DNA from 4 places in the Anaerobacillus sp. ABD4_527 genome. Region 1 is predicted to be linked to each of the others. Evidence: riboswitches for the same ligand, from Rfam matches in the RefSeq annotation. Region 1 holds a riboswitch; each other region holds the start of a gene.
What was found. A riboswitch is a leader RNA that binds a small molecule or an ion and turns the genes downstream of it on or off. The one in region 1 is predicted to bind S-adenosylmethionine.
Positions count from the first base shown of each region.

Region 2: another riboswitch for S-adenosylmethionine. It lies ahead of ACXAHI_RS08980 (methionine ABC transporter ATP-binding protein); the one in region 1 lies ahead of ACXAHI_RS10220 (MetQ/NlpA family ABC transporter substrate-binding protein).
Region 3: another riboswitch for S-adenosylmethionine. It lies ahead of ACXAHI_RS05010 (Na+/H+ antiporter NhaC family protein); the one in region 1 lies ahead of ACXAHI_RS10220 (MetQ/NlpA family ABC transporter substrate-binding protein).
Region 4: another riboswitch for S-adenosylmethionine. It lies ahead of msrA (peptide-methionine (S)-S-oxide reductase MsrA); the one in region 1 lies ahead of ACXAHI_RS10220 (MetQ/NlpA family ABC transporter substrate-binding protein).

Region 1 covers NZ_JBSWXZ010000001.1:1,971,414-1,977,461, forward strand. The annotation lists gene ACXAHI_RS10205 (iron-containing alcohol dehydrogenase family protein) at 14-1,102, opposite strand; gene ACXAHI_RS10210 (methionine ABC transporter permease) at 1,124-1,798, opposite strand; gene ACXAHI_RS10215 (methionine ABC transporter ATP-binding protein) at 1,788-2,822, opposite strand; gene ACXAHI_RS10220 (MetQ/NlpA family ABC transporter substrate-binding protein) at 2,845-3,651, opposite strand; SAM riboswitch class I at 3,821-3,929, opposite strand; gene ACXAHI_RS10225 (S9 family peptidase) at 4,055-6,048, opposite strand, start outside.
Region 2 covers NZ_JBSWXZ010000001.1:1,723,347-1,729,394, reverse strand. The annotation lists gene leuB (3-isopropylmalate dehydrogenase) at 1-1,044, shown strand, start outside; gene leuC (3-isopropylmalate dehydratase large subunit) at 1,062-2,474, shown strand; gene leuD (3-isopropylmalate dehydratase small subunit) at 2,487-3,068, shown strand; SAM riboswitch class I at 3,309-3,418, shown strand; gene ACXAHI_RS08980 (methionine ABC transporter ATP-binding protein) at 3,535-4,557, shown strand; gene ACXAHI_RS08975 (methionine ABC transporter permease) at 4,550-5,218, shown strand; gene ACXAHI_RS08970 (MetQ/NlpA family ABC transporter substrate-binding protein) at 5,243-6,048, shown strand, end outside.
Region 3 covers NZ_JBSWXZ010000001.1:944,831-950,878, reverse strand. The annotation lists gene ACXAHI_RS05030 (SDR family NAD(P)-dependent oxidoreductase) at 178-981, opposite strand; gene ACXAHI_RS05025 (Y-family DNA polymerase) at 1,256-2,467, shown strand; gene ACXAHI_RS05020 (YolD-like family protein) at 2,483-2,815, shown strand; gene ACXAHI_RS05015 (alpha/beta fold hydrolase) at 2,905-3,744, shown strand; SAM riboswitch class I at 3,826-3,930, shown strand; gene ACXAHI_RS05010 (Na+/H+ antiporter NhaC family protein) at 3,999-5,303, shown strand; gene ACXAHI_RS05005 (hypothetical protein) at 5,344-6,021, opposite strand.
Region 4 covers NZ_JBSWXZ010000001.1:514,470-520,517, reverse strand. The annotation lists gene ACXAHI_RS02760 (alpha/beta hydrolase family protein) at 1-1,184, shown strand, start outside; gene msrA (peptide-methionine (S)-S-oxide reductase MsrA) at 1,235-1,882, opposite strand; SAM riboswitch class I at 1,982-2,095, opposite strand; gene ACXAHI_RS02750 (Na+/H+ antiporter NhaC family protein) at 2,179-3,582, opposite strand; gene fni (type 2 isopentenyl-diphosphate Delta-isomerase) at 3,657-4,691, opposite strand; gene ACXAHI_RS02740 (glycosyl-4,4'-diaponeurosporenoate acyltransferase CrtO family protein) at 4,681-5,199, opposite strand; gene ACXAHI_RS02735 (phytoene desaturase family protein) at 5,386-6,048, shown strand, end outside.

The DNA.
Region 1 (6,048 bases):
AGGGGTCTTTTTATCACGTCACTGTTTTCGTCATTTCTTCGAGCTTTAAAATCGCATTGGACAGTTCCTCAGGTGATACCTGCTTCGTAATATGAATCGTCTCTTCCTCTTTTGTTGCATATTTAGATACCGCTTCAACTTTAGCCTGGACATCGCTAGTGAAACCAAGTCCAGCTAGTGATAATGGTAACTCTACTAACTCATAGAAAGGGATCAACTCTTTGATCTCGTCCCACCGCTCTTCTAAAGCGAGCTGGGCGAGTATCCCATATGCCACTTTTTCCCCATGGAGAAAAGAATGTGTTTCAGGCTGATGTGTTAATGCGTTATGGATGGCATGCGCTCCAGCAACCCGCCCATACTGATCGCCGAAACCTCCTACCATGCCGCTTGTTAAGAGATTCGTTTCAATCACTTTTATAAACGATTCACTTAGGTGGCTGTTTCTCTGATCGATCAATGCACTTTCACCATGTTCTAACAGCACATCACGACAGCTTTTCGCAGCAACATACGCAAAATGAATCGGTACAGGATGTGAAGGAAGCGTTTCGATGATGCTTCTCGCTTCATACCATTTTGCGAGTGTATCTCCAATCCCTGCACGTAAGAATTCAGGCGGTGAGTCGAGCACAATTTCAGGTTCCACTAAAACAAGGTGCGTGCTTCGTGGGTAAACAATATGTTTTTGGAACTCTCCTTCCTCTGAATAAATCACACTGAGAGGCGTACACGCTGCACATGTTGAAGCGAGCGTAGGTATAAGTGCAGTTTCAATCAATAGTTCATTCGCTACTGCTTTTGCAACATCAAGAACCTTACCACCTCCCACACCGATTATAAGATCGGCACCATGAAGTCGAGCGAGCTCAGCTTGCCTTGTTATCTCAGCATTTGAGCACTCTCCTCTGTACCTCGAATACGCTGCTTTGAATCGGGAGAGATCAGGTAGATAAGGAGCAGCTGCTTCCCAAGATTTTTCTCCGTGAATAAGAAAGATGTTTTGGAACCCACCTTGCTCTAATCGATCTGGAAGTTCATCCAAAACACCTTGGTGACACTGATAGTGCCCCGGGGTTGCTCGAACATGAATTGGTTCCATAAGAAAACTCCTTTCGCAAGTCTAGTCCTTCTTAAGCCGTGCTGCCATTACATTACCGAGAGATTGAAGCCCTTGAACGAGTACGATCAGTAAGAACACCGTTACGTACATCACGTCGACTTCGTAACGAAGATGCCCATATCGATACGCAAGGTCACCTAATCCACCTGCTCCGACAAGCCCTGCCATCGCGGTGGCTCCGATCAAACCAATCGTTGCAATGGTAAGCCCTAATACGATGGAAGAACGCGATTCTCTTACAAGTACATGCCAGATGATGTGGCGCGTCTTAATCCCCATCGCCTCATAGGCTTCAACGACTCCTCGATCCACTTCAAGAAGAGCGGACTCCATCAACCTTGCTATGTATGGAGCAGTAAAGACGACGAGCGGCACGATTACACCCTTCACTCCAATCGTAGTGCCTGCGATAAATTTTGTAAAAGGCAGGATGAAAAACAATAAGATGATGAACGGGATGGACCTGATCACATTGATCACAGCGTTTAACAATCGAAATAGTATCTTGTTATCTAGCGCCTTCCCAGGTCTTGTTAGCACGAGAAGCACACCGAGTGGTAATCCTAATAGCACGGAAATCAACAGCGAGATTCCTACCATCTGGAACGTTTCGATGATTGCACTCCAAATATCTGCCCCCCATAAATCGATAAATTCCGAAATCTTAGCTGACATGCGCGTTCACCTCCGGTACATACCCTTCTACAAAAATTCCCCGTTCTTCTAAAAACATAACTGCTCTCTTCGTTTCTGACTCTTCTCCTTCAAGATGAACAACTAATCTACCAAAAGGTTGATCCTTAAGCTGCGTGATATTCCCTGCAAGAATAGATGGATAAATATCAAAGTTTTTACTAAGGAGCGCAAGTGCAGGCTTTCCTGACGACTCTCCTACAAAGGAAAGCGTCACGATTTGTCCCTTCGACTCCAGCTTCTTCACGAGGGATTCAGGTACGTCATCTTGAAACAGCGATTGTACGAATCGTTTCGTCGTAGGCGTCTTTGGTCTACTAAATAGATCAACAACGAGTCCTTGTTCAATGATGCGTCCGTTTTCCATCACGGCCACTTCATGACAAATCTTTTGAACCACGTGCATTTCATGTGTAATGAGTAGAATCGTTAGTCCGAACTCCTGGTTGATTTGCTCGAGTAAAGATAAAATCGACTCCGTTGTGTCAGGATCGAGCGCGCTCGTTGCTTCATCACACAGAAGAACTTCCGGTTCATGCGCTAGCGCACGGGCAATCGCAACTCTTTGTTTCTGCCCGCCTGAGAGCTGTCCAGGATATACGTCGCGCTTATCTTCTAGTCCTACGATCTGTAGATACTTTCTTACTCGGGAATCGATCTCCTTTTTTGAAACCCCAGTGAGCTTAAGGGGGATGGCGATATTTTGATAAACCGTCCCCGTTTTTAATAGATTGAACGACTGAAAGATCATTCCGATTCGCTGACGTGTTTTCTTTAACTTGCCAGCTGATAGACCGGTTAACTCTACATCATTAATGAACACTTTCCCTTCTGTTGGTCTCTCTAACAGATTGACCGTTCGAACGAGGGTACTTTTACCAGCGCCACTATAACCGATCACACCATAGATCTTTCCCTTTTCAACGTTAAGGTCAACGCTATCCAGAGCCTTCGTAATAGTAGTTCCGGTTTGAAACGCTTTTGAGATATTTTCTAGTCGTATCATTTCCTTCTCTCCTTTACCGAAATTACCAGGATGCTATGACTGAGCCGTTGAATTCTTCCTCAATAAACTTCTTAACTTCATCTGACTGATAATATTCCACTAGTTTATTGATTCTTTCGTCGTCTTTATTCTCGGTTTTTGTTGCGATTACGTTCACCCAAGGAGAATCTTCTGGTTCCATTACGAGAGAATCTTCAGTTGGAACCCGACCGCTTTCCATCGCATAGTTCGTGTTGATCGCAGCGATGGCAAGCTCACCTAGTTGCCTTGGAATCTGCGATGCTTCAAGAGGAACAAACTCAAGATTCAACGGGTTCTTCTCAATATCCTTAATCGTTGCTTCAACTCCTACACCGTCTTTTAATTCAATGATCCCTGCTTCCTCAAACAACATGAGGGCTCGGGGTTCTCCAGTAGAGTGATTCGGTAATCCTACTTTGTCACCTTTCTTCAAATTATCAAGGCTCTCATATTGATCGGAATAGATGCCCATCGGAAAATTAATCGTCGTCGCAACCTTAGATAATTCCATCCCACGCTCTTCAACAAAATCATTTAAATACGGTTCGTGCTGGTAAACATTCGCATCGAGTTCCCCTTCATCAAGAGCCTTGTTTGGCATAACATAATCGTTGAACGCCACGACATCGATCTCAAAACCATCTTTCTCAGCAACTTCTTTTACTTTCTTCATCACATCTTCATGTGGACCGGCTGTTACCCCTACCTTTAGCGGCCCTTCGGTTGAGTTGCCTGACTCTGCACTGCCAGAACACCCTGCTGCGACAATTAATAATAATGCACCTACTAGTAGCGATAGTTTCTTCATTCTCTTAACTCCCTTTCTCTCCTATATTCATTTAAAGCGTCTTTGCACTAAATTACGTAAACGTACGATATCACCAGAGCGTCGGTTCCCTCCTTTGTTTCAACCCCATAAACAAAAAAACTCTCCCTGCTGAACAGAGAGAGTTGGGTGTTTTCCATTATGTAACTCTCTCTCATCTTTCAAACGATCGCTCGTTTGCTGGAATTAGCACCTTTCTCACGAACTGAGATGGTTGCTGGGCGTCAATGGGCCAGTCCCTCCGCCACTCTTGATAAGAGTTTGAATTATTCAGATTGTTTAACTATTCTCAACAGTATAGTACCTCACTCACCGAACGTCAAGTGCTTTTTCTACGTGGTACCGGTGCGCTTTGCGGTGCCTGGCACCCCTCACATTTTGTCGATTAATTTTTCTCGCTTTCGAGGTGTTCATCAAACCAGCCGACCAGATGGTTCAAACGCTCTACCCTTAGCTCAGGATGTCCGTTTCTTGAAAGGTTGTGATCTGATTCTGGGAATCTCACAAACTTCGTCTTTTTCTCACGGTGCTTCAACGCAACGAACAACTGCTCACCTTGCTCGATCGGGCATCGGTAGTCCTGTTCGCTGTGTAGAATAAGAAGCGGTGTTTTGATTTTATCAACATATTTCAACGGTGAATGATCCCATAGCTTCGTTGGATCTTCATCGAGGTCAGCTCCCACTTCCCACTTAGTGAAGAAATAACCTATGTCGCTTACTCCGTAGAAGCTTAACCAGTTGGAGATCGATCGCTGCGTTACAGCCGCCTTAAATAGATTTGTTTTTCCAACGATCCAGTTCGTCATGAACCCGCCATAGCTGCCGCCGGTAACGAACAAATTCTCAGAATCTATGAAGCTCGTTTGCGCGACAGCTGCTTCTATACCTGCCATGACATCGTCATAGTCGCCGCCACCATAGTCGCCACGGCATCCATTCACGAACTCCTGACCATATCCTTGACTACCGCGAGGATTCGTATAGACTACTGCATATCCTCTTGATGCAAGAAGCTGAAATTCGTGCATGAATGAATTCCCATACATCATGTGGGGACCGCCGTGAATTTCTAATACTGTCGGATACTGTTTCCCTTCCTCAAAGGAAGTCGGTTTCATGATCCACCCCTGTATGTTCAGTCCATCTCTGCTTTCATACGTGTACGGTTGTGGAGTAGAAAGCGAATTCTCACTCAACACCTCTTCATTACAGGAAGTGATTCTTTCTATCGAGCTTTCTCCTTCTAACGATAGCGTATAGATATCACCAACATTCACCGGATCACTGATCGCTACTGCAGCTTCACCACCCGCTACGTGAAGTGCGTAGTGGTGCCTGTCACCCCCCGCTATTTGTCGAAGGGTGCCATCTAGACAAATGGAATAAATTCCTGTGTTTCCATGTTCACTCGCAAGGAAATAGAGTGCCTTGCCGTCTTCGTTCCACACCGCTCCAGACGGCTCAATTCCCCAGTGGAGATCTGAAATGAGAACATCTGAACACTCGAGGTCGATTGTTTCTGTAAGGCACGTCAATGTTTTCGATTCAATTTCAACCGTCCAAACTCTATTCAGAGTCGCACTCTCATACTCAAAGTTATGTCCAATGTAAGATAGTGATGAACCATCTGGAGACCACCGCGGAGCTATGAAACTACTTCCTTCAGAATTAAGCCGCTCAGCTTCACATCCTTCTCCAAGATTCTGAATAAATAGATCCGATTGGACATATGAACCTTTCTCTTCCCGTCTACTTCTTACGTATGCGATCTGTTTACCATCAGGAGACCAGCTAGCGTCCGAGTGATTCAGGTCAGCATCCGTCACCCAGTTTTCATCCCCAGTCTTTCGATCGATTACGACGACCTGTGTATGTTTCCCATTAAGAAAACCTTTTCCATCTGCTTTGTAATGCAGCTCTTCGACGACGAGTGCTTTCTTTCTTTTTTCTTCCTTCTCATCTCCACCTTTAGGAGTGCTCTCACTCAACACGAGAAGTTCAGTCCCGTCAGGTTTCCACACCGGGCGACTTGCTCCATTTTTTAGAGAGGTTACTTGTTCGGCCTCACCTCCGAAAGCAGATATGATCCATATTTGGTTTTCTCTCGAACGGTTTGAAACAAACGCGATTTCCTTTCCATCAGGAGACCATCTTGGAGAAGAATCAAGATGGCGAGACCCGGGCGATGTCCAGGCCACTTCTTCACCACTCTCACGATCGATCATGACGAGATGAGAAGCATACTCTCGATCCTCAGTAATTTTTTTCTTCACATAGATCACTTTTTTCCCGTCAGGAGAAAGCTGCGGGTCTCCTACAAATACCAGGTCATATAGTGATGTTGCTTGAAGTTCCTCTTTCTCTATCTTTGTTTTCA
Region 2 (6,048 bases), 250 kb from region 1:
ATCAAGGTTCTCAATGCCGTAGCAGATCGATTCGGCCATGTGTTCGAATTTCGAAAAGGCGTCATCGGGGGCGTAGCGATCGATAAAACAGGCGAACCGTTGCCTAAAGAAACACTAGATATGTGTAAGCGATCGGACGCTGTACTCTTAGGCGCTGTAGGTGGACCGAAGTGGGATGATCTGCCTGGAAGACTTCGTCCTGAAAAAGGCCTTCTAACAATTAGAAAAGAGCTTGAATTGTTCGCAAATCTACGTCCGGTCAAAGCCTATGACAGTCTTTTAGAGGCATCACCGTTAAAAGAAGAGCGCATCAAAGGTGTCGATATGCTGATTTTAAGAGAATTAACGGGTGGCTTGTACTTTGGTACACCGAGTGAACGGAGAGAAGGTGGAGAGCGCGTAGTCGATACGCTTTCTTATACGCGTGAAGAAATCGAGCGTATCGTAGATCAAGGATTTAAAGCAGCTAGGAAACGAAAGAAGAAGCTGACGAGTGTCGACAAAGCGAATGTTCTAGAATCGAGCAGGATGTGGCGTGAAATCGTAAATGAAAAAGCAGCCTCTTACCCGGACGTGGAAGTTGAGCATATGCTTGTGGATGCTGCAGCGATGAAAATTGTTCAGAATCCTGCACACTTTGACGTAATCGTAACAGAGAATCTTTTTGGAGATATCTTGAGTGACGAAGCTTCGATGATCACTGGGTCTTTAGGGATGCTTCCATCTGCAAGCCTAAGAAAAGATGGATTTGGCATGTATGAACCAGTACACGGTTCAGCGCCCGATATCGCTGGTAAAAACCTTGCCAATCCACTAGCGATGATCTTATCTGCATCCATGATGTTAAACCATTCGTTCAATATGAAGGAAGAATCTGATGCGATCGATAAAGCTGTGTTGGAAGTTCTTGAAGCTGGGTATTTCACAACTGATCTTGCGGGTGTTGGAAAGCGAAGTCTAAGTACTGATAAGATGGTCGATCAAGTTATCTTTCAATTAGCAGAAGATAATGCTACGGCTGGTATCATGGAAGCTTATGCGTGACAGTGAGGAGGATGGGTGTGGAGCCAAAAACAATTATAGAAAAGATCTGGGAAAAGCACGTTGTGCATAGAGAAGAAGGCAGTCCAGATTTACTTTATATCGATTTACACCTTGTACACGAAGTAACATCTCCGCAGGCTTTTGAAGGATTGCGTATGAATCAGCGGAAGGTCAGACGTCCTGATCTGACCTTCGCTACTATGGATCATAATGTTCCAACGATTGCGCGGCATATCATCAACGATCCTGTTTCAAAGGTACAGATGGAGAAACTAGAAGAAAATTGCAAGGAATTTGGGGTGGAAATTGCTGATATTAACCATCCAGACCAAGGAATCGTCCATGTGATTGGCCCAGAACTAGGGTTGACTCAACCAGGCAAAACAATCGTTTGCGGAGATAGTCATACCTCGACACACGGTGCTTTTGGAGCACTTGCATTCGGGATTGGAACGAGTGAAGTCGAACATGTTCTTTCAACTCAAACTCTTTGGCAATCCTCTCCAAAAACAATTGAAGTCCGAGTGAATGGTCACCCGGGCGCAGGTGTAACGGCGAAGGATATCATTCTTGCAATCATAGCGAAGTTTGGAGTGAATGCTGGAACAGGTGCTATTCTTGAATATACAGGTGAAGCAATTCGAAAGATGTCGATGGAAGAGCGGATGACAATCTGTAACATGTCGATAGAAGCCGGTGCTAAAGCAGGATTAATCAGCCCTGATGAGGTAACGTTTGACTACCTAAAGGGGAAAAGGCATGTTCCACAAGGAGAGGAATTCCAAGCAGCGATATCAGAATGGAAAAACCTTGCTACTGATGAAGGCGCAACGTATGACGACGTTTTAGAGATCCATGCTGATGAGATAGAACCTCAGGTTACGTGGGGTACGAATCCATCTATGGGATCATCCGTCTACGGTAGAGTGCCTTTTCCAGAGGACTATGAAGATCCTGCTGATCAAAAAGCAATCGCACAGGCCTTAACGTATATGGGGTTAACAGCTGGGATGGCAATTCAGGATATAGACATCCAACATGTCTTTATCGGATCTTGTACAAATTCTAGGATTAGTGATTTAAGAGCCGCAGCAAATATTGTTCGTGGAAGGAAAGTACACCACAATGTTCGAGCGCTAGTCGTGCCAGGTTCTAAATCTGTTAAAGAAACAGCGGAAGCAGAAGGACTAGATCAAGTGTTTATTGAGGCCGGCTTCGAGTGGAGAGAAGCGGGATGCAGTATGTGTCTTGCGATGAATGACGACATCGTTCCACCAGGAGAGCGATGCGCTTCTACATCGAACCGAAACTTTGAGGGACGGCAAGGAAATGGTTCTAGAACGCATCTAGTCAGTCCTGCCATGGCAGCCGCCGCTGCTTTGGAAGGCAAATTTACAGATGCAAGAAAAATGAAGCAGCCTGTCGTGTAAAGGAGTGAAATCATGGAACCTATCAATGAATATACAGGTGTCGTCTATCCTCTAGAAAAGGTGAATGTGGACACAGATCAAATAATACCAAAGCAATTTCTGAAGCGGATCGAGCGACAAGGGTTTGGACAGTTCTTATTCTATCATTGGCGTTTCGATGATGATGGACTCGCACGGTCTGATTTCTCTTTAAATGAAGAGCAATACAGGTCGGCTTCAATCCTAGTAGCTGGTAAAAACTTCGGCTGCGGCTCATCGAGAGAACATGCGCCATGGGCTTTATTAGACTACGGATTTAGAGTGATCATCGCACCAAGCTTTGCAGATATCTTTTACAACAACTGTGTGAAAAACGGTATCCTTCCAATCGCTCTTCCTCAAGAAACCGTTGCAGAATTATTTACAAAGGCAAGCGAAGGTTATTCACTCACTGTTCAACTCGAAAACCAATCTATTAGTGATAACGATGGGCTACACGTATCGTTTGAAATCGATCCGTATTGGAAGGAAATGTTGTTGAACGGGTGGGACGAAGTATCTAGAACCCTTTCACTTGAGGATAAAATCGAGCAGTATGAAAATCAAAGAGCGTAAATAAGATAGCATGTTTTCTCCGTATAGAGATACAACTGAAGCATTGGCGCGAGCGCTGTATGGATTGCAGCGCTTTTACGCTGTCAGAAAAGAGGGCTGATTTTAGAGGAGCAGTTGAAACTCTGGCAGCTAGTTTTATTTAAAAATTCGGACTTTTTACTCATCGATTGACACACTAAAAGTCCCATGCTAGAATTCGATTTAGTACTTAACTAGAGTAACGTGTTAATAACTAAATATCTCTTATTCAGAGAGGTGGAGGGACTGGCCCTATGAAGCCCGGCAACCGTCAAACAGCGTGTTTGAGAAGGTGCCAATTCCTGCAAAGCAAATGCTTTGAGAAATGAGAGAAAGACATCGATTTCAAGTGCCTTTCTGCTCATAGCGGAAAGGCATTTTTTATTTCAAAAGGTTTTAAAATCAACCTATTGTGATGGGACATCGTAAGGTAAAAGGATGTGTGCAAATGATTGAGTTAAAAGGTATAAAGAAGACGTTCTTTGCAGCCTCTGGACCAGTAGAAGCGGTGAAGAATACTGATCTTACAATTGAAAAAGGCGAAATTTTCGGAGTTATCGGATATAGTGGCGCTGGAAAGAGTACACTTATCCGCATGTTAAATCTACTTGAGCGACCAACTGAAGGTAGCGTAACAGTAGATGACAAAGCATTATCTAAGTTGAATAACAAGGAACTTCGTCTAGCAAGACAAGAAATCGGAATGATTTTTCAGCATTTTAATATTCTCTGGTCACGTACTGTAAAAGAAAATATTGCGTTCCCTCTTGAAATATCGGGTGTGCCGAAAGAGAAAAGAAAAGCTCGAGTGGACGAGTTGATCAACCTCGTTGGGTTATCGGGAAGAGAAGATGCGTATCCATCTCAACTAAGTGGTGGTCAAAAACAGCGAGTTGGGATTGCGAGGGCACTTGCTAATAACCCTAAAGTGTTACTTTGTGACGAAGCGACATCGGCCCTGGATCCGAAGACCACAGATAGTATTCTCGACCTATTAAAGAAAATTAATAAAGAGCTAGGACTAACGATCGTGTTGATCACTCATGAAATGCACGTGATCAGAAAGATTTGTCATCGTGTTGCGGTCATGGAAGGTGGCAGTGTTGTTGAAGAAGGTCCAGTACTTGATATTTTTCATCATCCCCAGCAGCCGATCACCCGTGACTTTGTAAATCAGCTGAGTGAGCCTGAGGAAATGAAAGAATCGATTACACACCTCACTGAAACTGCAGAAGGGACTCTCGTACAATTTACCTTTGTAAAAGGAGCTACGGGTTCACCTCTTGTAACGAAGTTAATCAGAGAGTTTCAGATCGAAGTGAACATCATTCAAGGGAAGGTCACCCATACTCAGGATGGTCCTTATGGTAAGCTATCGGTCTTACTAAAAGGAGAACAAGCTGCTATTGATAAAGCACTGAGCTATGCACGTGATCAGAAAGTAGAAGTAGAGGTGATTCCAAATGCTTAGTTCACTATTTCCTAATGTACGTTGGGAAGATATGTGGGAAGCGGCATTACAAACGATCTACATGACCGCGATCTCTGTATTCGCAACGTTTATACTCGGCATTGGACTCGGCCTGCTGCTTTTCTTAACTTCAAAGGGAAACGTCTGGGAAAATCGATATATTAATGGTTTTGTTGCAGGGATTGTAAACCTGTTCCGTTCGATTCCATTCATCATTTTAATTATTTTGCTTATTCCACTATCTGTATACATTGTTGGTACGATGCTGGGAGCTAATGCTGCATTGCCAGCACTTATTGCAGGGGCTGCCCCTTTCTATGCACGAATGGTCGAAATCGCTCTAAGAGAAGTAGACAAGGGAGTGATCGAAGCATCCCAAGCTATGGGGGCTACGAATGGCCAGATTATTTTTAAAGTGTTGCTTCCTGAAGCGATGCCAGCATTGATTTCAGGAATCACAGTAACTGCGATCGCTCTAGTGAGCTATACAGCGATGGCAGGTGTCGTTGGGGCTGGAGGATTAGGAGATCTCGCATATCTAGATGGTTTCCAACGAAATAATCCCGACGTGACGCTTGTCGCAACTGTATTAATTCTCGCTATTGTAGCAGTTCTTCAGGTTATTGGAGATGTTACAACGCGAGCTATGGATAAAAGATAAGATATAAAAAAGGAGAGAGAAACCATGAAAAAACTAGTACTACTTTTGTCAGTTGTTGCACTTGCAGCTTTAGCAGCTTGTGGAGGCAATAACGGTGGTAACAGCGAAGGCTCTGAATCAGAAAGTGAAGAAACGAAACTAGTTGTTGGTGCATCAAACGTTCCACACGCTGAGATTCTAGAAAAAGCACAGCCGCTTCTTGAGGAAGAAGGAATTACTCTTGAAATCGAGCGCTTCCAGGATTACATTCTTCCGAACAAAACGCTCGCTAACGGTGAGTTAGATGCGAACTACTTCCAAACAGTGCCTTATATGGAGCTACAAATGGAAGAAAACGATAACTATGATTTCGTAAACGCTGGTGGAATTCATATCGAGCCGATCGGTGTCTATTCACAGGAATATGAAAACCTTGATGCACTTCCTAAAGGTGCAGAAATCATCATGAGTAACTCTGTATCAGACCATGGTCGTATGCTTCAATTGTTAGAAGCAAAAGGTCTAATTAAAATCAAAGAAGGTATCGATCCAACAGATGCACAAGTTGAAGATATTGCTGAAAATCCAAAAGACCTTACCTTTAAAACAAACGTTGAAGCTTCCCTTCTTCCTCAGATCTATAAGCAAGGCGAAGGCGATGCTGTTATGATCAACACGAACTATGCGATCGATGCTGGCTTAAATCCACAAGAAGATGCAATTGCACTTGAAGGGTCTGACTCTCCATACGTGAACGTCATCACTGTTAACAAAGGTGATGAGGATAACGAAGCTGTAAAAACTCTTGTTGAGGTTCTCCGTTCTGAAGATATTCAAACCTTCATTAAAGA
Region 3 (6,048 bases), 1.0 Mb from region 1:
TTCCGCAGGCACGGCCTCAGTCTCCTCAGAAAGCAAAAAACCCCGCGGGGCCTTCGGACTCGTGCTGTTCCCGCAGGAGTCTACGTATGTTGGCTACGCTAAAGTCTTACCCTTTAACATTCTACATTCGCGATTCCCTTCATGTATGTTGGTTTTGTCCCAGCCTCTTGTTCTGTTTTATCTCATCACACTACCACCAGAGATCTTTAGTGACTCTCCAATAATGTTCTCAGATGCGCTCGATAAGAGGTAGATAATGCTGTTTGCTACTTCTTCTGGCTGTGTGATACGCCCAGAAGGTAATCCTTCTTCTACCGCTTGCAATTCTTCTTCGTAACTTTTACCTTCCCGCTTTCCTTTAGCTTCTATTGCACTTCTTCCCATTTCGGTGTCGACGAATCCAGGGCATACGGCGTTAACGCGAATGCCGTGCTTGATCGCTTCGTGGGCGAATGATTGTGTGAATCCAGTTATTGCGAATTTAGATGCGCTGTATGCTGTGTTTCCGTATGTACCTCGTAATCCTGAAAGAGAAGAGAGGTTCACGATTCCGCCTTTTTTACCTTCGTTACGCATGTGGTTATAAACGAGCTGCGTAAGAAGCACTGTAGCAGTGTAGTTCAGCTCCATCACGTTTCGTAAATCTTCTTCCTGTAAGTAATCTAACGTATCCCCACCGCCAATACCTGCTGAATTTACGAGTCCAGTGATCGGTCCGTTTTCCTTTGCAGCTTTCTTGATAAGGTGCGAGCGGTCTTCTGTGTTTGTTAGGTCAGCAACAATACTCGTGACTTTTGCACCTTCCATCAGTTCCTCGCATTCTTTTTTTAATTTTGAAAGCTTTTCTTCATTCCGTCCTGTGATCGTTACTGCTGCACCTGTTTGTACCGCTACTTTCGCTGTTACATATCCGATTCCACCGGTAGCTCCAGTTACGACAATATGATGATGCTTCAATGCATCCTCTCTAAAAATTCCCATATGATTTCCTCCTTATATTTTACGTAACGATTCCCTCTTTCAATGAAACACGAAACCCCAAAGTACCACATGGCCACAATTGCTCTGCTAAATTTGTTTCTTATCTTCGTGCTGTAGTGCGTTGGAAGAAAGTACTTATTGATATACGAACGTATATTCGGGTAAAATACGGGTATAGATATATAGAACTAGTGTTCTTATTTTCGATTATTTGAAAGGAGTGGTGAAGGTGGATTATTCAACGTTACAAAAGAAAACCATTTTGTGTATTGATATGAAAAGTTTTTATGCGAGCTGTTCTGCGGTCGAGATGGGGCTCGATCCCTTAACGTGTCATCTTGCTGTCGTGGGAGATACGGAGCGTCAGGGTAGTGTGGTTTTAGCGGCCTCGCCTGCACTAAAAAAAGATTTTAATATCCGAACAGGAAACAGGCTTTTTGAAATTCCTGATGATCCCCGTATTCATATCGTGAATGCGAGAATGTCATCCTATTTGAAACAATCGATGGAGATCACAAGGTTATTTCATCGGTATGTTCCAAAAGAATGTATCCATACGTACAGTGTGGACGAATCTTTTCTTCAAATCGACGGGACTGAGCGTCTGTGGGGAGGACGCTTTGAGACGGCTAATAAAATCAGGAAAGAAATCAGTGAAACGTTCGGTTTACCATGTGCGATCGGTATAGGTCCTAACATGCTGATGGCGAAGCTTTGTCTGGATTTAGAGGCGAAGAAGTATGGCGTTGCTGAATGGACGTATGAGGATATCCCTGAGAAGCTCTGGTCTATTTCGCCTCTAAGTAAAATGTGGGGGATCGGTCCGCGTCTCGAGCGCACTTTAAATCGGATGGGGATTATGAATGTTGAACAGCTCGCAAAATACCCGTTACATCTTCTTGAACAAAAGTTCGGAGTGATGGGCAATCAGCTCTATCACCATGCATGGGGAGTAGATCTCTCTGACATTGGAGCTCCGATTATGCAGGGGCAGATCAGCTTTGGTAAAAGTCAGATTCTACTTCGTGATTATCATGAGCAAAAAGAAATCAAACACGTTATTTTGGAAATGAGTGAAGAAGTAGCGAGGCGTGCGAGAAGAGCCGGAAAAGCTGGGCGTACGATCAGCCTCGGAATCGGCTATAGTAAAGACGAGGGAGGCGGCGGTTTTCACAGGTCGAGAAGCATCGACAGCCCCACCTCCATCACGCTTGAAATCTATGACGTGTGCTTGCAGCTTTTTCAGGAATTTTATAGAGGGCAAACGGTTCGGAAAATCTCAATCGCTCTTTCAAATATTTGTGATGACGAGGAAGTGCAGCTCAACCTTTTCAATTTGAAACGGCCGAAGCAGCGAGACCTTGGATACGTAATGGACTCGATACGGGAGAAATACGGATCCGATTCTCTGCTTCGCGCTGTTTCCTACACGAAAGCCGGTACAGCGTTGCATCGAAGTAAGCTTGTCGGAGGTCACAAAGCATAGAAAGGGGTTGATAAGATGATTCGTGACCGAGGAAATATTAAATGGACATCGATGATGTTACCAGAGCATGTTAAAGAGTTAAGAGAATGGAAAGAGGAAGACCGGAGAAGAGAACAGCCTGAGCTTGATGAGCAGAAGATTGAGGAGATGAACGACACCATTTGTGAAGCGATGGCATTTCACCAGCCGCTTACATTTCATTATTTCAAGAACGGTACGAAGAACGTGTTGACAGGATATGTTCATTATATCGACCAGCTCAATAAAGAATTACGAATTGTTGATCTAGATGAGAAGAGGCAGAACATTTCGTTTGCAAGCCTCGTGCATATTGGTGAAGGCGACTAAGATGGTAACACTCCCCACAACAGAAGACGTTTTTCCTCGGCGAAAAGGGGTAAAATACGTACAAACTAGTATACGGAGTGAACTGTCAGATGCTATCTGTAGAGAGTCTCAAACATTATAAGGAGAACATAAAAGGAATTGATATTCACTATGAGTATCATGAGAACGAAGTGACGTCGGACCGTCCTGTGCTAACATTACTGCATGGGTTTTTATCTTCCACTTTTAGTTATCGAAGATTGATTCCCTTGCTTTCAAAGCATTACACGATTGTAGCCGTTGATCTCCCACCGTTTGGAAGAAGTGAAAAATCGAGTCGGTTTGTTCACTCTTATCAAAACTTTGCGGAAGTCGTGATCGAACTACTCGAGCGGCTAAGTGTTGACGAGACCGTTATGATTGGTCATTCCATGGGAGGGCAAGTGGCATTAAGAGCAGCAAGTATCGATGAAGACCTAGTTAAGAAAAATATTTTGCTCTGTAGTTCAGGCTACCTTGAAAAAGCGAGACAGAGTTTAGTGTACTCTTCTTATTTGCCCTTTTTCTCAGTGTATTTAAAGCGCTGGCTTTCGCGAAAAGGAGCAAAAGGGAATTTGATGAACTGCGTTTACGATCCAAATTTAATCGATGAAGAGATGGTGGATGGTTATGTTCAGCCTTTCTTCCATGAAGGGATTTTCCGTTCGCTCGTACGAATGATTCGAGATCGTGAGGGGGATTTGTCACAAGAAGAATTGAGGAGAATTCATACGCCGAGTTTACTGATATGGGGGGAGCATGATCGAGTAGTACCGCTTCAAATTGGAAAACGGCTGGCAGAAGATCTACCGAATTCAGAGCTGATCGTATACGAAAAGACGGGTCACCTTCTCCCTGAAGAGCAGCCACGTTCCATTTTAAGAGACATTCAGAAATTTATTCAGGCGTAAGCCGCAGAACGACACGGTTCGACTTTATTCTTGACGAAGCAGAATAATGCGTGATAAACTTCATAACACTAAATCGAATAGTTCTTATCAAGAGAAGTGGAGGGAACTGGCCCTGAGAAGCTTCAGCAACCTCTGGTATGTCAGAAAGGTGCTGCTTCCAGCAAGAGAGATCTTGAGAGATAAGAGTGAAAGCCCTCTTCTCTTGAAGTGGGCTTTTTTGATTGCTACAAACTTTATGAACAAGGAGAAACACCATGGATAAAGACATAAAAGGGAACGGCTTTGCACTGCTTCCACTCGGTATATTTATTTTACTTTTTATCGGAACGGCAGTTGTAACAAAAGATTTTTATAGCATGCCTGTTGTGCTTGCTTCACTGATCGCTGCAGGCGTTGCACTCGCAATGAACAGGAAAGAAAGCTTTATGACAAAGGTTGAGGTGTTTTGTCGTGGAGCAGGAAACTCCAATATCATCTTAATGATTCTTGTTTTCTTATTAGCGGGAGCCTTCGCTGAAACAGCGAAAAAGATAGGTGCGGTAGATTCGATTGTGAATCTCGGCATCTCTATATTACCAGCAAGCCTTCTCGTTGTTGGTTTGTTTCTAATCGGGTGCTTTATATCAATATCGATGGGAACCTCGATGGGAACGATCGTAGCATTGGCTCCGATTGGAATTGGAATTGCAGAGCAATCCGGGATTCCTGTAGCTTTGACATTGTCAGCGGTCATTGGAGGAGCGATGTTTGGGGATAACCTCTCGATGATTTCCGATACGACGATTGCAGCTGTTCGGACGCAAAACACGAAAATGAAAGATAAGTTCAAGGTGAACTTTTTCATCGTTTTACCGGCAGCAGTTATTACTGCCATTATATATGGATTCTTAACGGTAGGGGAAAGAGCGACAGTAAGTGGAGGTGAACCATTTGATTTTATCTCCGTCCTCCCATACCTTGGCGTATTGATTGCAGCGATTGCAGGGGTAAATGTGCTTATTGTACTTGTAAGTGGAACGTTGTTCGCGGGTGCAGTAGGCTTATTTAACGGAACGTTTGGTTTAAGTGGACTCGTTTCTACGGTAACGGATGGCATTAAAGGGATGGAAGATCTCGCCATGATCGCATTGATTATTGGTGGGATGATCGAAGTCATTCGATATAATGGAGGTGTCCAGTACGTTCTTGATAAAATTCTTCATCGAGTGAGATCGAGAAGAGGAGCGGAGTTTGGTATCGCAGGACTCGCTACGATGTTAGACTTATCGACGGCAAATAACACGATATCAATAATAATGGGTGGACCACTCGCGAAGAACATATCAGAAGAGTACCAAGTTGATCCTCGAAAGTCCGCAAGTATTCTTGATATATTTTCTGGAAGTGTTCAGGGCATGCTCCCATACGGCGCACAGCTGCTAGCAGCGGCTGGACTAGCTTCCATCTCGCCTTTGGCACTCATACCATATTCAATTTATCCAATTCTTACAGCGATTGCTGGTATTGTGGCAATTACCATCAACTACCCTTCATTTCGGAAAGAAGAAGCGGTAGAGTAACGAAACAACCAGGCCTGTCAAAATGACGGCCTGGTTTTGTTTATTCTTCGATTTGCTTTTGTAGGTTCACAATTTTTTGAGGTAATATATAAAGAAATTCAATCAATGAGTCCAATAAATCAATAATTAAATTAGCCGTTTCTTCACTTGCTGAATTTTCAAGGCATAAAAGGTTGTGAAGGTTGCTTCCTTTGCCTAACAGCTGCCCGAGCCGTACGATTGGCTCTTCGAGGTCAACTTGTTTGGCCAGGCTTTCGAGCTGTTTGGATAGAGGTTGAGAAAGTTCGTTTTCAGCTAAAAAGCTTCTAGTGATGCTTTCTAAAACGCGGTTTGCCATAACTGCTGTAGCAGTCCAGTCTTTCATATTATGTACGTTAACAGCTGAACGATAGACACGCTCGAGATCTTCTGGAAGCCTTGCTGTTCCAACCAATCTGCCAAGAGGTTCTCTAGTGAAAGAAGTTTGATGAACAAAAAGCTCTACTTCTTCACCTTGATCGCTAGTAGACGTTTTAATCAATACAAAGAGAATGGATTCTTTACATACCGAACATCTTGAAAAGGTTGAAAAAACCGTTTGGTTGATTTGGTAATCGAATTTTAAATGGAAAGAAGCGGTGTTTCCGCACTCAGGACATTCTGTATTGGCGGACTTTGGTAGTTTTGTTTGTCCGTATTTTACAACAGAATTAATTGTCGTTTGTTGTATTTTTCTCATCTAATACCCCCCTGAATCGATTTTGAG
Region 4 (6,048 bases), 1.5 Mb from region 1:
CATTTTATAAGAAAGTGGATTTTGAAAGAATCGCATTGACTGGTCATTCAAGAGGAGGTCAGGCTGCAATTTTAGCTGCGAAGTTCAATCGCTTAGATCGCTATCCAAATAACGCCTATAAGTCGTTTGACTATCAGTACAATATACAAAGCGTTATTGCGATCGCTCCGACTGATTATCATACATTAGCTGATCGAAAAATTGAATTAAACGATGTAAATTACTTAATTCTCCATGGATCATATGATAGTGACCTGTCTGAATTTGAGGGAGATCGCCAATTCAATGGCATCGATTTAACAGGTAGTGAAGATGTGATCAAGTCTGCACTCTACATAGACCGAGCTAACCATGGTCAGTTTAATACAACTTGGGGTGATAACGATACTTACTTTCCGTTCACCCTCTTATTGAACAAACAGCCCTTGATCAGCGGAGAGGAACAGAGGCAGGTTGCAAAAACATACGTTTCTGGATTTTTAGAAGCTACCTTGAATAACGATAACTCCTACCGACCTATGCTGGAGGATTACCGCTATGCGTTAGATTGGCTCCCTTCAACAACGTACATTAGTAAATATGAAGATACTTCTTATCATATCTTTAGTACATTCGAAGAGGATGTTGACGTCAACACATCTTCGACCCCATATATTGAATTGCAAGGAAACGGTCTATTGCAATGGTATGAAGGTGAATTAGACTATAGAAGAAATAAAGTGAGAGATAATCACGGCGTTTACCTTAAATGGAATCACGACTACTCTAGAAATGGTTCATACAAGCTTTCGTTCACCAAAGCGTTAGAAAATCCTTATGCATTCAAGAAAGATAGCTCCTTAACGTTTGCAGCGGCGAATGTATCTGAAGTAGAAGAAGAAGTTATTGTAGACTTCACTATAACAGCCACATCTGAAAACGGTGAATCTGCTAGTGTCAAATTAAGCGATGTGATGAGCATGCATCCTGTGCTGCCGATTCAGCATACAAAAACGAAATTCTATGAAGAAGCGCGATTCGGAGACCTTACCGAACCGGTCCTTCAAACGTTCAACATACCCATGAGCACATTTATTGAACAAAACAACTCGTTTGAACCAGATACCATTACCTCCATAACATTTCAATTTGATCAATCGGAAAGAGGAAAAATATTCTTAGACCACATTGGCGTTAACCGATAATAAAATACAAGAGGCTTCCCACAAAGGGAAAGCCTCTTTTTTAAATTAAATTATGAAATTTTACAAGAAGACTGTCCCCGCTTTGCTAAGTAGCTCTGATGGTACTCCTCTGCTTTATAAAAATTCGTTGCAGGAACAATTTGAGTTACGATTGGCTTCTTAAAACGTTTTGCTTTTGTAAGCTCGTTCAGTGCAATTTCTGCAGAAGTCTTTTGTGAATCTGAGTTATAAAAAATAGCGGAACGATACCTAGTACCGACGTCTTCACCCTGACGGTTCAAAGATGTTGGATTATGATTATCAAAGAAAACTTGGAGCAATTCCTCATACGTAATAATCGCTGGATTATATTCGATATGCACCGCTTCAGCATGACCAGTAAGTTCTTTATAGACTTCTTCATAAGAAGGATCGATCGTACTTCCACCTGTAAATCCTACTGAAGTAGAAACGACACCGTTCAACTGCTGAAATAGTGCTTCTACTCCCCAAAAACATCCTGCTGCAAATACCGCTTTTTCCATTGTTTCCACTCCATTTCTCCAAGTGTTGTTGCTATCTTGAACAGCTTTCTCTGTATATACCTTCTCAAGTTCACTCAGAGTTAACATATAAAGCTGTTTGCCTTGTTCCTTATAGATACCTTTTCCTAGAAGATGGTTGATTATCATTTGTTTTTTGTCTGACGTTTTCTGCAATTCCATTCACTCCTTGAAGTAGATTGTCTGATGAGGAGTGCATATAAAAAAACCCTCATCTGTCCGAACAGAAGAGGGTTTGGATTTACCGATCGCCTCTTCTTATTTTCCGACTTTCGCCGCAGGAATTGGCACGGTGCTCCCGTATAACAATTATAGGAATCCGTTGCCGAGGTATCAAAGGGCCAGTCCCTCCACCTCTCTGAATAAGAAGATCCTTGAAAAGGATTATTAAGTTAATGACAATATTAAAGGTTGTAACAGTAGGTGTCAATAGAAAAGCTTGCATTAGTGTGCTAAACGAACAAAGAAATTAAAAAATACCCTATTGCTGATACGCTAGCACCGATCAGTGCAGGTTTAAGCTTAAATGAAGCATAAGCCATCGTGTTCAACTTAAGTATTTTTGCTATTGTATTCGTATTATCGCTAAGTGGTGACGAAAAAGCACCAAACGTTCCACTAGCAAACACAGCACCGATCACGAGTGGCAATGACGTTCCTGTAGTAGCACCGAGAGAAACTCCTAAAGGCATTAGAATTCCCCATGTCCCCCATGAAGAGCCAATAAAGTATGAAATGAATGACCCCACCAGGAATAACACCGGTGGCACGAATAATGCAGGAATCCAGTTTAAGTTCGTCGTTACAAACTGAGAAAATCCTAATGCTTCAGCAGAAGAAGCAAGTCCCCAAACGATCGTTAGTAATACGATGACGGACATCATATCGTTACCGCCTTCAATAAAGAACGTGACAAGGTTTTTTAATGAGAACCTCTGAAATAAATAAAATAGAAAGGTTAACAAAACGGTTGTCATTAAAGCGAAGACCATCGCATCGAGTACATCTGCTTCGATGAATGCTTCAACTGGGCTTTTGAACCCTTTCTCATACCCACTCCAATACGTGATCAAAAGCGTTAGGAAGATTACTCCTCCTAGTGGCAGCAAAAGGTTCATAGGTTTTGCTGGAAGATCTTTTGAAACGACAGGATGACAATCTTCCCATTTGTCATCAATTTCTTTCTCCATATTCCCTGCATCAGTAGCCGGGGTTTTCGTATGATGAAAGAAACTTAAATAAAATCCGATGATAAGAATCGATATTGAGAAGAAATTGTACGGAATGCTTTGCAAAAACAACCTGTAGCCATCTCCCTCAAGACCCTGTCCCCTTAAAGAAAGGTCGACAACAGAGGACATATAGCCAACGAACGCAGTCGCAATCGGCATTAGAACAATTACTGGAGTTGCTGTGGTTTCAATTACAAAGCCTAGTTCCTGAGGGGTCATCTTTACTTTCTTCAAGAGTGCTTTCATAATTGGCGCAACCGTTACGATTCGAAAGCTCGGAGCACTAAACGTACCGAGCGTTGATAACCATGTTAAAAATAACGCTCCCTTTTTTGAAGTGATTTTTCCAGAAGCGAATCGTACGAATCCTTTTATTCCACCAGTATATTTCATCATTCCGATGAGACCAGTAAACATGTACAAAAAGATGATGATTTTAATGTTGCTCTCATCTTTTAAACCACTCATAATAAATTGATAAAACTGCTCGAGTCCTTCTATAGGTTGAGGCTTATGTATAAACGAAGCTGTTAGTAACCCTGCTGTTAATCCAGGTATAACGAGTTTCGTCTTCATCGCTACGAGAATAACGACCAAGAACGGTACGATCGAAAGCCAATCCATTCATCACTCCCCCTTTCCGGTTAGTTTGTGCTCGGAAAAGGGTGCTATACAAAAAGCCGGAGTAAATTCTCCGGCTACGATTGACGAAGCAAATTTGTTTTTTTGAGTTGCGCGATCGAAGACGCGCCAATTCCAAACATAGCGGTTTGTAGTTCGAACTGAATTCGTTTCAGCTGGTCTGATAACGCTTCTTCACTGTCGTCTACTGCGCTATGAAGTAGTGCACGGCCAAACCCTGCAAGATCAGCCCCCAAAGCAATACTTTTGGCGGCATCAACACCGTTTTTAAGACCGCCACTTGCAATGATTGGCGCCTGTGGGAGTTCATTTCGAACTTCGATCAAACATTCAGCAGTAGCGTTCCCCCAGCTTTGAAACGCTTCAGCTGCTTGTTCTCTCATACTCTGATGTGATCGATAGCTCTCGACCTGAATCCACGATGTTCCACCTGCACCGGCTACATCAATAAAGCCTACTCCGCTTTCTACCAACCGTCTTGCAGTATTTCCATCGATTCCCATTCCTACTTCTTTAATCCCGACCGGAACATCGAGTGCCTTCGCAACACTTTCAATTTTAGGCAATAGTTCTTTAAAGTTCGTATCTCCTTCAGGCTGAAACACTTCTTGCAGCGGATTTACGTGAAGAATAAGACCATCTGCATCAACAAGTTCGATTGCTTTTTTACATTCATCAATAGTGAATCCATAGTTTAACTGAACGGCCCCAATATTTGCGAAGATGGGGATCGTAGGTGCATATTTCCTAACTTCGAAAGAATAAGCTGAACGGTCTTCTTGAATCGCTGCCCGCATTGATCCTACACCGAGAGCCCATCCTTCCGCTTCAGCAGTTTTCGCGAGGCGCTTGTTGATCTCCCATGCCCTTTTCGTACCACCAGTCATCGAACTGATCAAAAAAGGCGAAGATACCTTTTTACCGAGAAATGATGTTGAGAGATCGATCTCATCAAAAGCAATCTCAGGCAGAGCTTGGTGTTTAAATCTAAACTTCTCGAGTCCGGTTGTAATCCCTCGCCCTTCTACTTCTTCAGTAAGACATATATCAATATGTTCATTCTTTCGTTTTTCTGTAAGATCATGTTCCATAGGTTTCAACGGTAGACCTCCTGCGTTGTTCTTTTTTCTTCAATTTAGGTAAAAGTAGTCCAAGTCTGTTTCGATTGTACCGCTGAATCATGATGAAAGGGATATTTACAACGAGTGCATACCCGACCATAATCCAACCTACTAGAGGTGGGTTCCAGAGGAAAAATAATAGTGAAGGCGGTATTAACATCCAGTGGTTGATTTCCGCTCGTTTTGTTTCAACAATGAACTTGCATACGTAAGTAACCGTAAGCGCTTTAAGTTCTTTTTTTCGAAAACCCCCTCTGAACACGCCACCACCATCAGGTAAGATTGTTTTCCAATACCTGATTTTCAATCTCTCATATAAACTAGCTTCCCAGTTTTTTATACGATTCCTTCCTATGATGGACTCATAGAAGGAATCAGGGACTCTCAAACAGAAATAAGAGATACAAACATGTATGGCAAGCCACGCAAAAAAGTTTGTTACGATCAATCCGGCAATCGATAGATGAAATACTTGCATGGGCTACCCAACTTTCATTATTTGTTTACAGTCTTTCATTTAAGGTAATAGTTCAGTCATACGTTTTCGCAGAATGAACACACCGAGACTGTCATCTTACTTTCACAAAGGTTATACTTACACTATACAGCCGCATGTGGAAAAAGTCGACGTATAGACCTTATTTACACTGAGGAGGAGAAGAGTATGGGAAAAAAAGCAATTGTAATCGGTGCAGGACTAGGTGGACTATCTGCTGCCATTCGTTTAGCCGCAGATGGTCATGATGTAACGGTACTCGAAAAGAATGAAAGACCTGGCGGGAAACTTAACAAACGTTCTGGAAAAGGTTTTAACTTTGATACAGGACCCTCTATTCTCACAATGCCGTGGGTTTTAGAAAGATTATTTAAAAGTGCTGATCGAAATGTAAGTGATTATATGAGTATCACACGGATCGAGCCTCAGTGGAGAACGTTTTTTGAAGATGGTGCTGAGATCGATGTAACGAGTGATTTAGCAGTAATGCTTTCTGAGGTACATAAACAATCAGAGAAAGATTATTCAAACTTTCTTTCTTATTTAGATTATTGCAAGTCGATGTTTGACCTGAGCTTAAAAAGCTTTTATAGCAAGAGCCTTTCTGGAATACAAGATATGCAAAAGCTTCATTCGTTTAAGGACTTGCTCGCGATGGATCCAATGAAATCGATGAATCAGGCAACAGAAAAGTATTTAAAAGACAAGCATCTTCGTCAACTGTTCAACTTCTTTGTCATGTACATCGGGTCATCTCCATACCATTCTCCTGCAATTTTATCACAGCTAGTCTATGTGCAGCTTGGGCTTGGAATCTATTACGTCGAAGGT